Regions from separate parts of the Cloacibacillus evryensis DSM 19522 genome, predicted to be linked through region 1. Evidence: riboswitches for the same ligand, from Rfam matches in the RefSeq annotation. Region 1 holds a riboswitch; the other holds the start of a gene.

The links. A riboswitch is a leader RNA that binds a small molecule or an ion and turns the genes downstream of it on or off. The one in region 1 is predicted to bind molybdenum cofactor.
Region 2: linked by a shared signal. The riboswitch ahead of CLOEV_RS02165 (molybdopterin-dependent aldehyde oxidoreductase) and the one ahead of CLOEV_RS13130 (ABC transporter substrate-binding protein) in region 1 are both predicted to bind molybdenum cofactor.

What each region holds. Positions count from the first base shown of each region.
Region 1 covers NZ_KK073872.1:2,926,386-2,931,291, forward strand. Annotated here, with positions in the region: gene CLOEV_RS16585 (energy-coupling factor ABC transporter ATP-binding protein) at 1-487, opposite strand, end outside; gene CLOEV_RS13125 (ABC transporter permease) at 537-1,232, opposite strand; gene CLOEV_RS13130 (ABC transporter substrate-binding protein) at 1,327-2,178, opposite strand; molybdenum cofactor riboswitch at 2,262-2,382, opposite strand; molybdenum cofactor riboswitch at 2,587-2,704, opposite strand; gene CLOEV_RS13135 (metallophosphoesterase) at 2,800-3,483, shown strand; gene CLOEV_RS13140 (hypothetical protein) at 3,509-4,543, shown strand.
Region 2 covers NZ_KK073872.1:515,134-520,039, forward strand. Annotated here, with positions in the region: gene CLOEV_RS02155 (IclR family transcriptional regulator) at 1-591, opposite strand, end outside; molybdenum cofactor riboswitch at 834-957, shown strand; gene CLOEV_RS02160 (response regulator transcription factor) at 1,036-1,731, shown strand; molybdenum cofactor riboswitch at 2,000-2,154, shown strand; gene CLOEV_RS02165 (molybdopterin-dependent aldehyde oxidoreductase) at 2,283-4,906, shown strand, end outside.

The sequences.
Region 1 (4,906 bases):
CGTCGAGCAGCAGGACGCGCGGGCGGAGGGCCAGCCGGGCGGCGAGGGCCACGCGCTGCGCCTCTCCGCCGGAGAGCTGATACCAGGCCCGCTTGGCGAATTTTTCCGGATCGAGCCCCACCTGTATCAGGCTTTCGTTTACCCGGACCTTTATATCGGGAATATTCCCGCGCAGTTTCAGCCCATAGGCGATGTTTTCATAGACGGAACGGTTCAGCAGATAGGAATCCTGGAGCATATATGTCACTTCGCGGCGGATCGCCTCTTCACGCCCCTCCGCCGGACGGCCGTCAAATATGATGCGGCCGCTTTTGTATGGGATAAGGAAAGAGAGCACTTTGAGCAGCGTTGATTTGCCGCTGCCGTTGGGGCCGACGAGGCCGGTTATGCCCGAGCTCCTTATTGAAAGTTCCGCGATGTCGAGGGCCGGCTGCCCCTTCCCATAGCTTTGTTTCAGATCATGTATTTCGTAAAGCGGCGAGCTCATCCCGGACGCTCCTCCTTCGCACCGTCTATCTCCGGTATTTTTGTCTGTTTCAGTTTTGCGTCCTGCGGCGCAGGAAAGTCAGCGAAATGTTGAGAATGAGCGATATCAGTATGAGGATCACGCCGAGGGCGATGCCGAGGGCAAAGTCTCCCTTGCCGGTCTCAAGCGTGATCGCCGTGGTTATCGTTCGCGTATGCCATTTGATGTTGCCCCCGAGCATCATCGCGGAGCCGACCTCGCCGACGATGCGGCCAAAGGCCGTCAGCGCGGCGACAAGGACAAGAAAGCGCGCCTCCCACAGGCTCGTCATCGCGAGCCTGGTCCCCGAGGCCCCGAGCGTCATCAGCGTCTGGCGAAGCCGGTCGTCAAGCCCCTCGATCGCCGTCGCCGTGTAGGCCGCCACTATCGGCGTCCCCAGGATGATCTGTCCGATCGCCATGCCTTTGACCGTAAAGAGCAGATCCCAGCCGCCGAAGGGGCCCCGCCGCGATATGAAGGCGTAAACGAGCAGGCCGATGACCACCGTCGGCAGGGCGAGCAGGGTGTCGACTGCAGTGCGGACGCAGCGCTTGCCCGGAAAATCGAAGTACCCGAGAATGAAACCCAGCGGCAGCCCCATGAGCAGTATTCCGCCCATCGAGAGCGCCGTCAGCCGCAGCGTGGTGAAAAGGATGTTCATAGTCTCCTCGTCCATTGAAAAGAGGAGCCTGAAAGCCTGTATAAATCCTTCAACTATGAAATCCATCAGATCAGTCCTTATCTCGTGTTTTACATAATTCGGGCGGACGCTTCAACGTTTTCGTCCGGCGTCCGCCCGTTATGCCGATTATATCGATTTATTAATGTCCGGAACGGATCTCGGCCTCGGGGAAGAAGAGCTGCTTGCCCTCGACCTTGAAGTTCGCGATATCTTTCTGCACCTTTGAGGAGGTGATCCAGTCGATGTACTTGAGCGCGAGATCGTACTTGGCGTTCGGATGCTTCAGGGGGCTGACCGCCATGACGCTGTACTTATTGAGCAGCTCGGGGTCGCCCTCGCAGACTATCACGAGTCCCGGCTTGCCTTTGAGTCCGGCCTCGTATTTAATGAAGGTTCCGCGGTCCGTAAGCGCGTAGCCGTTCTGCTCGTCGGCGATGTTGATCGTCTTCAGCATTCCCTGGCCGGTCTGAACATACCATTTCGCCTTGTCGAAATCCTTCACTCCCGCCGCCTTGAGGAGGCTCAGCTCCGCCGTGTGCGTGCCTGATTTGTCGGCGCGGCTGACAAGCGGCTGTCCCTTCTTCGCGATCGTGGCCAGAGCTTCCGTGACGGGCTTGCCCTTTACGCCCGCGGGATCATTCGCGGGGCCGATGAGGACGAAGTCGTTGAACATGACCTTGCGGCGGTTGGCTCCGGCGCCTTCGGCCATGAACTTGTCCTCCTGGGACGGCGCGTGGGTCAGCACGACGTCGACGTCGCCGTTGCGGCCATACTCAAGAGCTTTGCCGGTTCCGACCGAGACCCACTGGATCTCGATGCCGGTATCCTTAAGAAGAATGGGAGCGAGATAATCAAGCAATCCGGTGTTGTCCGTGCTGGTGGTGGTCGCCATCCTAAGCACGGGGGCCTTTGCCGTCGCGAGCGAGCCGAAGGCAAGCAGGCAGACGACGAGAAGCAGCGCGATAATGGAGCCTTTCCTGTTGATACGCATGGGTAAAAACCCTCCTCGTGAGATTTGTGTTGCATTACAACCTATGCTCAAAACCCGCGGGACGGAGAATAAAAGACGAAAGCGGCAAACTTCCGCGATCCCCTTTCCGCAACGGGAGACGGCCCCGTTTCCAGGACCGCCCTAACGACCGCCCTCCATAGCCGCCAGGCCGCAGGAGAGGCAGTTTCAGGGACGTATGCAGGCAACATACGCAGAACATTCGCGCGATAAAATCCGCGCCGCGGTTATTGTACACTATTTCATGCGTTTATTTCAACAAATAAAAACAAGGGAAGACAAGGGGCGTTGGGGTCGCCCCTTGCTTAAGTGGAGATTTTGTGTGTCTTTAAGCCTCTTTACGATAAAAATAAAAGGGCCGTCCCCTTTGTATAGAGTACGGCCCATAACAGATTCATCAGCCGTTCTCCTTTCCAAAGGGAGGCTGCCTCGTTTCCCAGGCAACCCTGTCGGCCTGAAAGCCATAGATCTTTTCCGTAGGCGTACAGGCTCGGAGAACCATAATTTATTTTATCATCGGGCTTATGGTACAATAAAGGAGATAAAAAGGCAAGGTCTTCCGTTCGGAATTACTAAAAATTCTTTTGAAACAAAAAAGAGGCGATGAAGATGGCGACACTGCGCATACCACCGAATATCCCCAAGCCGACGCTCCAGGAGATGCGGGAGTGCCCGATCATCAAGCAGTTTGACGACCTCGGCATCTGGTTCGGCATCAATCCGCCCTGTATCGACGCCAAGGAGATGGTGCTGCATCTATCCGACACCCCCTACACCATATATCCTTACCTGCGGCGGGCGCTGCACCGGCTGAGGCCGGCCTGGATCGTCCACACGGGTGATTTTGTGGACAACGTAAAGCTCGAGCAGCGTCCCGGGATGCTCGACCTGTATCAGAAAAGGGTGAAGGATTTTCTCTCCATCTTTGAAGAGGAGGATTACGGGGCGATCCTCGTCACAGGCAACCATGACCACGTCCCTACCCTGCTCGAGGAGCCGCACAGCGCCTCGGTTCAGGTCTGGACCGGCCCGGGACGCTTCTCGCTCGGACAGTTCAGCTTCAGCGCGGGGCACACCTACGAGGATGTGAGCGGCGAACCGGCACAGTACAATTTATACGGGCATAATCTCGAACATACCTCCGGCTGTACCGGGGAGGGGCGGATGTATCTCAACGGCCTGCAGTCGATGTACCTGATCCACATACACACCGGAGAGGTGACCTCCATCCCCTATCCGCCGGGAACGGACAGCGCGCGGCTCCAGCGCAAGCGCGTCTCATTATAAATTCATTACGGAGGAGGCAGTATAAATGATATCGCTGGCAAGGACAGGACCCGAAAGTATCGCGATGAAACTTTCCTCGGAGGTCTCCGAGATACGCCACAAGCTCGGAGCGTGGGGAACGCCGATCTCGCTCGACGCCGAAGGCGCGCTTCGGAGATACGGGCCGACGCGGAGGCTCGTGTTTCTCACCGCCCCCGCCGAAGACGGCGGGGAACTCCGCGAGACCTATGTCTCCGAAAATCCGCTGGAGCTGTTCCTCGCGACGCTGATAAACAGCCGGATGACCGGCGGCGTGGAAAGCGTTACGATGATGCCGGGCTATATCATGACGCGTCTGATGGGAGACATCGAGCGCGGCATCCGCGCGATACAGCGTGACATCGGCGGCGAGATAATAGACCGCGACCCCATATTCCGCCCGGATATACCGGGAACCTCCTCTATCATATACTTTACGCCGAGGTCGCTTGCGAAGACCATACCCATCGACGACATCTACGAAAAGGCGCTGGTAATCAATACGCGTTCAAAGGGGGCGATCGTTCAGTTCCTTTCCGTACACGGCATAGAATATCTGGGAGACGCGCTCGGCACCCCCGACTGGAACGACGTTGAAATAAAGATATGCGACTCCGACGGCCTGTTCGATCTTCATCGCCAGAGGCTCCTCACCGTGACCCAGGGGATGCAGATAGGGATCGTGCTCGAGGAGAAGTGGGAGCGCGAACAGGCTCTGACGCGGCGGACTATCCCCGTCTACATGATGAAGCTCTATACGCCGCTGGAGATCCAGGCGATCAAAAAGCTCGCGATGGGGCTGGAATATAACGACAGGGGCCAGCGCTTCGTAGACTTTGACGTCTATCACGGCGACCGTAAGATCTCGGCCTTCACGGAGCTCGAAAAAAATCCCGGCAAGACACGCAACGATATAGGCGTCATGAACCGTAATGAGATACTGAAAAGCATCGACATCGATTCGATAAACGAATTGATACGGCTGGAGGCCGAGATCGACAGACAACGCAAGCGCCCTGTGGGAGCGACAGCGGACGCGTAATTATCGATAAATTAGATATTTAATAGCTATATTTTAATGATTTCCGCCATGTATTGAAAAAACTCCGCTGGCGGAATTTTTTGTTCTCTATATCTTTATTAAAATCTTTAAATTATTTGCTACCAAAAGACAAAAATACGAATTTTTATTGAAAATTCAAGATAATAACAGCCCTTAATTTCATTTATGCTCCATTATTATCAATAATAATTCTAATTTGATTAAAAATTTGACGGCTGATATTTTAATTTTTTTATTATTGTAATGTATTTTAAAGTATGGTAAACTAAAACAGCATTATAAATGCAGCTTCTAATTATTCAATATTTAATTATAAAAAGAAAGGAGAGGGCGTCTTCATAT
Region 2 (4,906 bases), 2.4 Mb from region 1:
GATGCCCTCTTCACGATCTCCGTAACTCAGCGAGTAGCCGAGGGTGCGGACGTTGGAAAGCTCTATCCGCAGCTTGTCCGGTTCAAAGAGGGTCGTCGGTGTTATCTTGTGGGCTTTTTTGATCTCGCGCTCGATGATCTCTTCGCCGAGGAAGGCGAGCAGCGCCCTTCCGCCCGCTCCGGCCCAGAGGGGGAGACGGTCTCCCACGCGCATTACGCACTGCATCGAGAGCAGGCTCTCGACGTGCTCGAAACAGGCGCGGTCTTCGCCGATGACGCCGTAGAGTGAAACGGCCTCCTTCGTCTCGTCGCGTATCTGCTTCATATAAGGGTAGATGATCTGCTGCGGGCGGAAATTGGCCTTCGCCACGCTCCCGAGCAGGTAAAGCTGATTGCCGAGCGAATAGCAGCGGTCGCTGTGGCGGTGGAGCATGTTGAGGTTCTCCAGCGTATTCGCCAGGCGCAGCGTGGTCGTCACGGGCAGCTGTATCCTCTCCGCGAGCTCGCTGAGCGTGAGCTTGTAATCATCTCTTGTAAACGCCTTCAGTATGGAAAAGGCGCGTTCGACCGAACGTACTGAATCTTCCTTCATGGCAGCCTCCAAAATATATCAAATTTCCAATACATGGAATAAAATTGCATAGTGCGATATAATGATAGTGGAAATGGGGCAACTTTGCAACCGGAGCCTTAACTTTTTTCGTATTTTTACCGCCCTGCACAAAGCTTGCGGCGGCGCTCCAATATGTCTGGGCAGACCTGACGGCGTTATCTTTCAGAAAGATGTCTCTCCTTGACGAAAACAGCCTCTTTGTTATAATCTTAAATGAATAAAACTGAATAATACCCCGAGTCAAAGCTCCTACAGAGAAAAATAATTCTCAATGGAGCACGACCATTGGGTGTCTTTGGAAACGAAGGTGCCTCCCGTCTGGAAAGGGGAAAGGAGATCGCGGGCGCAGCCTGTGTAATGGCCTTTTCCTCCCCCTCAGCGGAACACCAAATCTTACAGATAAGAGAGGAGGAAGTGGTTGAAATGCGCAGTTTGAAAGTCTTGATCGCGGAGTCAGATCCGCTTCTTCAAAAACTTTATTCCGATATCATCATCAATGACAGCGCCTTTACGCTGCTGAAATGCGTATCGACGGGGCCCCAGATGTTCGAGGCGATGCGCTGCGTCGATGTCGATCTCGTGCTGCTTGACCTGTTTCTGAAGGATTTCAGCGCGATAGAGGGCCTTGACGACCTTCGCAAGTCCTTTTCACGCACCGACTATATCGTCGTATCCTCGGGGGAAAACCCGGAGCTTGTCCGCAAGGCGCTCTGCGCGGGAGTTTTTGAATTTCTCGTCAAACCATTTTCCTTCGACCGTCTGCGCGCCACGCTGAAAAATTACCAGATATACCATCATTCCTTGACCGGCAGAACGCGCCCCTGGCAGCAGGAGGATCTTGACGCCCTCGTCTCGATGAAGAGCCACGACCCTTCATGGGCCAACAACCGTTCGATACCAAAGGGGCTCCAGCTTAAGTGTCTCAACGACATTGAATCCTTTCTGAAAGCGAATGAAGACACCTTCTCGGCGCAGGAGGTCGGCGAGCACCTGGGCATTTCCAGGTCGACCGCGCGCCGTTACCTTGAATTTCTCACGATGAGCGAGCGCGTCGTCGTCGAATATGCCTACCGCCGCGTAGGCCGCCCGGAAAAACGTTACCGTATGGCGCTGCTTTAGGGCTGGATCCGCCCGGCGCACGTATAGCAAAGATAATGGGGGAGAGGCGGCTCTCTTTCATTATCTTTTTTTTGAACGGCGGAAGATGCCTCCCTGTACTTTTGTGAGGCAAAAGTTTATTTTGAACTTTATGCAACTGACCTTCGTAAAAAATTTACTAAACATAAACTAATCAAAATAGCGCATAACATCTCATATCCTACCTAAATATTGCTCATTATTCTGTACTTTTGTATAATTTGAATAGAAAGTTTAGACAATTGTTGCAACTTAGTTGCAACCCCGAGTTTCATCTCCTAACGCGTGATGCCATGGAGGTGGGACCAGTGAGCCGAAGGGCTCCAAGGGTTTTTGCGGAAAACCGCGAAGCCTCCCGGGATGCGCAAAGTGTCCGAATTGGAAAGGGGTAAGTCTCGATCGTTTCGTCGGCAGGCGGGCATATCATACTCTCTTTCTTTCCAATGAAAACGCAGTCAAGGTTTTTTAATTTATTTCCGAAGTTCCCGATGCGTGGGATATGGAAAAATTTATTTCGAGAGAGGAGATTTTCAATGGCAAAGGAAATGACAGAGGCACAACTCGCGGCGAGCTATGTCATCAAGAAACTCACTATCAACGGAGTTCCGCGCCGTGTGATGGGCAAGCCGGACGTAACGCTGCTTACAGTCCTCCGCGAACAGCTCAAGATGACGGGGACGAAGCGCGGCTGCGACTGCGGCCAGTGCGGCGTCTGCAACGTCATACTCAACGGCAAGGTGGTCCGCGCCTGTATCACGCGCTGGAAGAACGTCCCCGAGTTTTCGGAGATCACGACGATCGAAGGGATAGGCACCCCCGACAATCTTCACGCCCTGCAGTGGGCGATGATAGTCTGCGGCGCGATCCAGTGCGGTTTCTGCACACCGGGCTTCATTACCTGCGGAAAGGCGCTCCTTGACCAGAACCCGAACCCGACGCGCGAAGAGGTACGCGACTGGTTCGGCAAGAACTGGATGGCCTGCCGCTGCACCGGCTACAAGCAGATAGTCGACGCGGTGATGAAGGCCGCCGCGATCCTGCGCGGTGAAGAGAAGATCGAGGATCTCGCGAAGATGTACAAGCCGGGCGACAAGGTCTGGAATTCGAGCTATCCGCGTCCGAACGCGGTGTTCAAGGCGACAGGTCTTTGGGATTTCGGCGACGACGACCGCCTGAAGCTGCCGGAGGAGTTCCTCTTCGCTTATCCCTACGCCCTTGAGGGCGTGCGCCACGCGAAGGTCAACAAGATCGACGTGAGCGAAGCCGAGAAGTGCGAAGGCGTCGTGAAGGTCTGCACCTATAAGGACGTCAAGGGCACGAACCGCCTGCGCGGCCAGATCGGCTGTGACTCCGCCGTTGTCGACGGCTGGGAGCGCCGCATCATGGTCGAGGAGGGGGACAAGATCCGCCAGTGGGGCGATATTGTCGCCGTCGTAGTCGCCGACAACGAAAAGCACGCGCGCGCGGCTGCGCAGAAGATCAAGGTCGACTATGAGCAGCTTCCCGAACTCGTCGACGTCCGCGAGGCGATCAAGGCCGACGCGGTCAGCGTCTTTGACGACTGCCCCGGCATCGACGGTATGCCGAACGCGTGGAACAAGCGCTGCTTCGCAAAGGGCGATGATCCGAGCGATATTATCGCGAACGCGCCGCATAAAGTTGACGATGAATTCTACAGCTCGCGCCAGCCCCACATGGTTCTCGAGGCCGACTGCGGATATGCGTATTACGACGACGAAGGGCGCGTGACGATCCATTCCAAATCCTGCGCCATCTACTTCGCGATAGTCAAGCTTGCCAGAGGTATCGGCCTGCCGCCGTCGAAGATCCGCATTATTGAGAACAATATGGGAGCCTCTTTCGGCTACAAGACTACGGTCACCAATGAGCAGTATCTTGCCCTCGCCCTGATGGCGACGGGGCGTCCCGTATATATGCGCGTCAATATGAAAGAGCACAACCAGCGCACACCGAAGCGCTCGCCCTCCTTTATGCATATCAGAGCCGCGGCGGACGAAAAAGGCAAACTCATCGGCGTCGATGGGACGTGCTGGATCGACCACGGCCCGTGCAGCGAGTCCGCGAACGACCTTACAAACAAGAGCGGGCAGTTCTTCTTCTCACCCTATGCGTACGACAATATGCGCGTGACGGCATATACGATCTGGACCAACCATCGCTGGAGCTCGGCCTTCCGCGCCTACGGTTCGCCGCAGATATATTGGGGCGCCGAGACCGCGATGGATATGCTCGCATACGAATGCGGCATGGACCCGTTCGATTTCCGCGAGCAGAACCTTCTCGAGTGGGAGCCGTTCACGGAGAACCCCCGCGGCCATTTCCCCTCCGGACACGCGCCGGAAGTCTTCCCGCTGCCGGAAATGATGAAGAAGGCGCGTCCCGTCTATGAAGAGATGAAGAAAAAGGCCAAAGAGCTTTCAACGCCTGAAAAGAAATACGGCGTCGGCATTTCGGTCAGCATCTACAACGCGAACGACGACGGAGCGGACGAATCCGCCAGCAACATCGAGCTGCTCAAAGACGGAAGCGTCATGATCTATAACACGTGGGAGGACCACGGACAGGGCGCGGATATCGGCACCGTGGGCACTGCGCATGAGGCGCTGAAGCCTCTCGGCATCGCCCCCGAGCAGATAAGGCTCTTTATGAACGACACCGCGCGCTGCCCGAACAGCGGCGCCGCCGCGGCGAGCCGTTCGCAGACGATGACCGGCAACGCGATCGTCGACAGCTGCAAAAAACTCCTTGACGCGATGCGCAAGCCGGACGGCACGTACCGCACGTACGACGAAATGGTCGCGGAGAATATCCCGACCTTCTACGAAGGCAAATCGCAGGCCCAGGTCCTTCACAAGGACGGCTCCGTCGAGAGCTGCGGCGGCAACGACAAGGATACCGGCATAGGCAAGCCCTTCGCCTTCCATATGTTCGCGGTCAACCTCGCGATGGTCTCCGTCGATATGAATACCTTCAAAGCGCATTGCGAGAAGTTTGTCCTCTGCGGCGACGTCGGCGTCATCAACAACTATCTTGTTGTCGACGGCCAGCAGTACGGCGGCATCGCGCAGGGCATCGGGCTCGCGCTTACGGAAGATTTCCTTGACGAGTCGAAGTATAACAACTTTGTGACGATGGG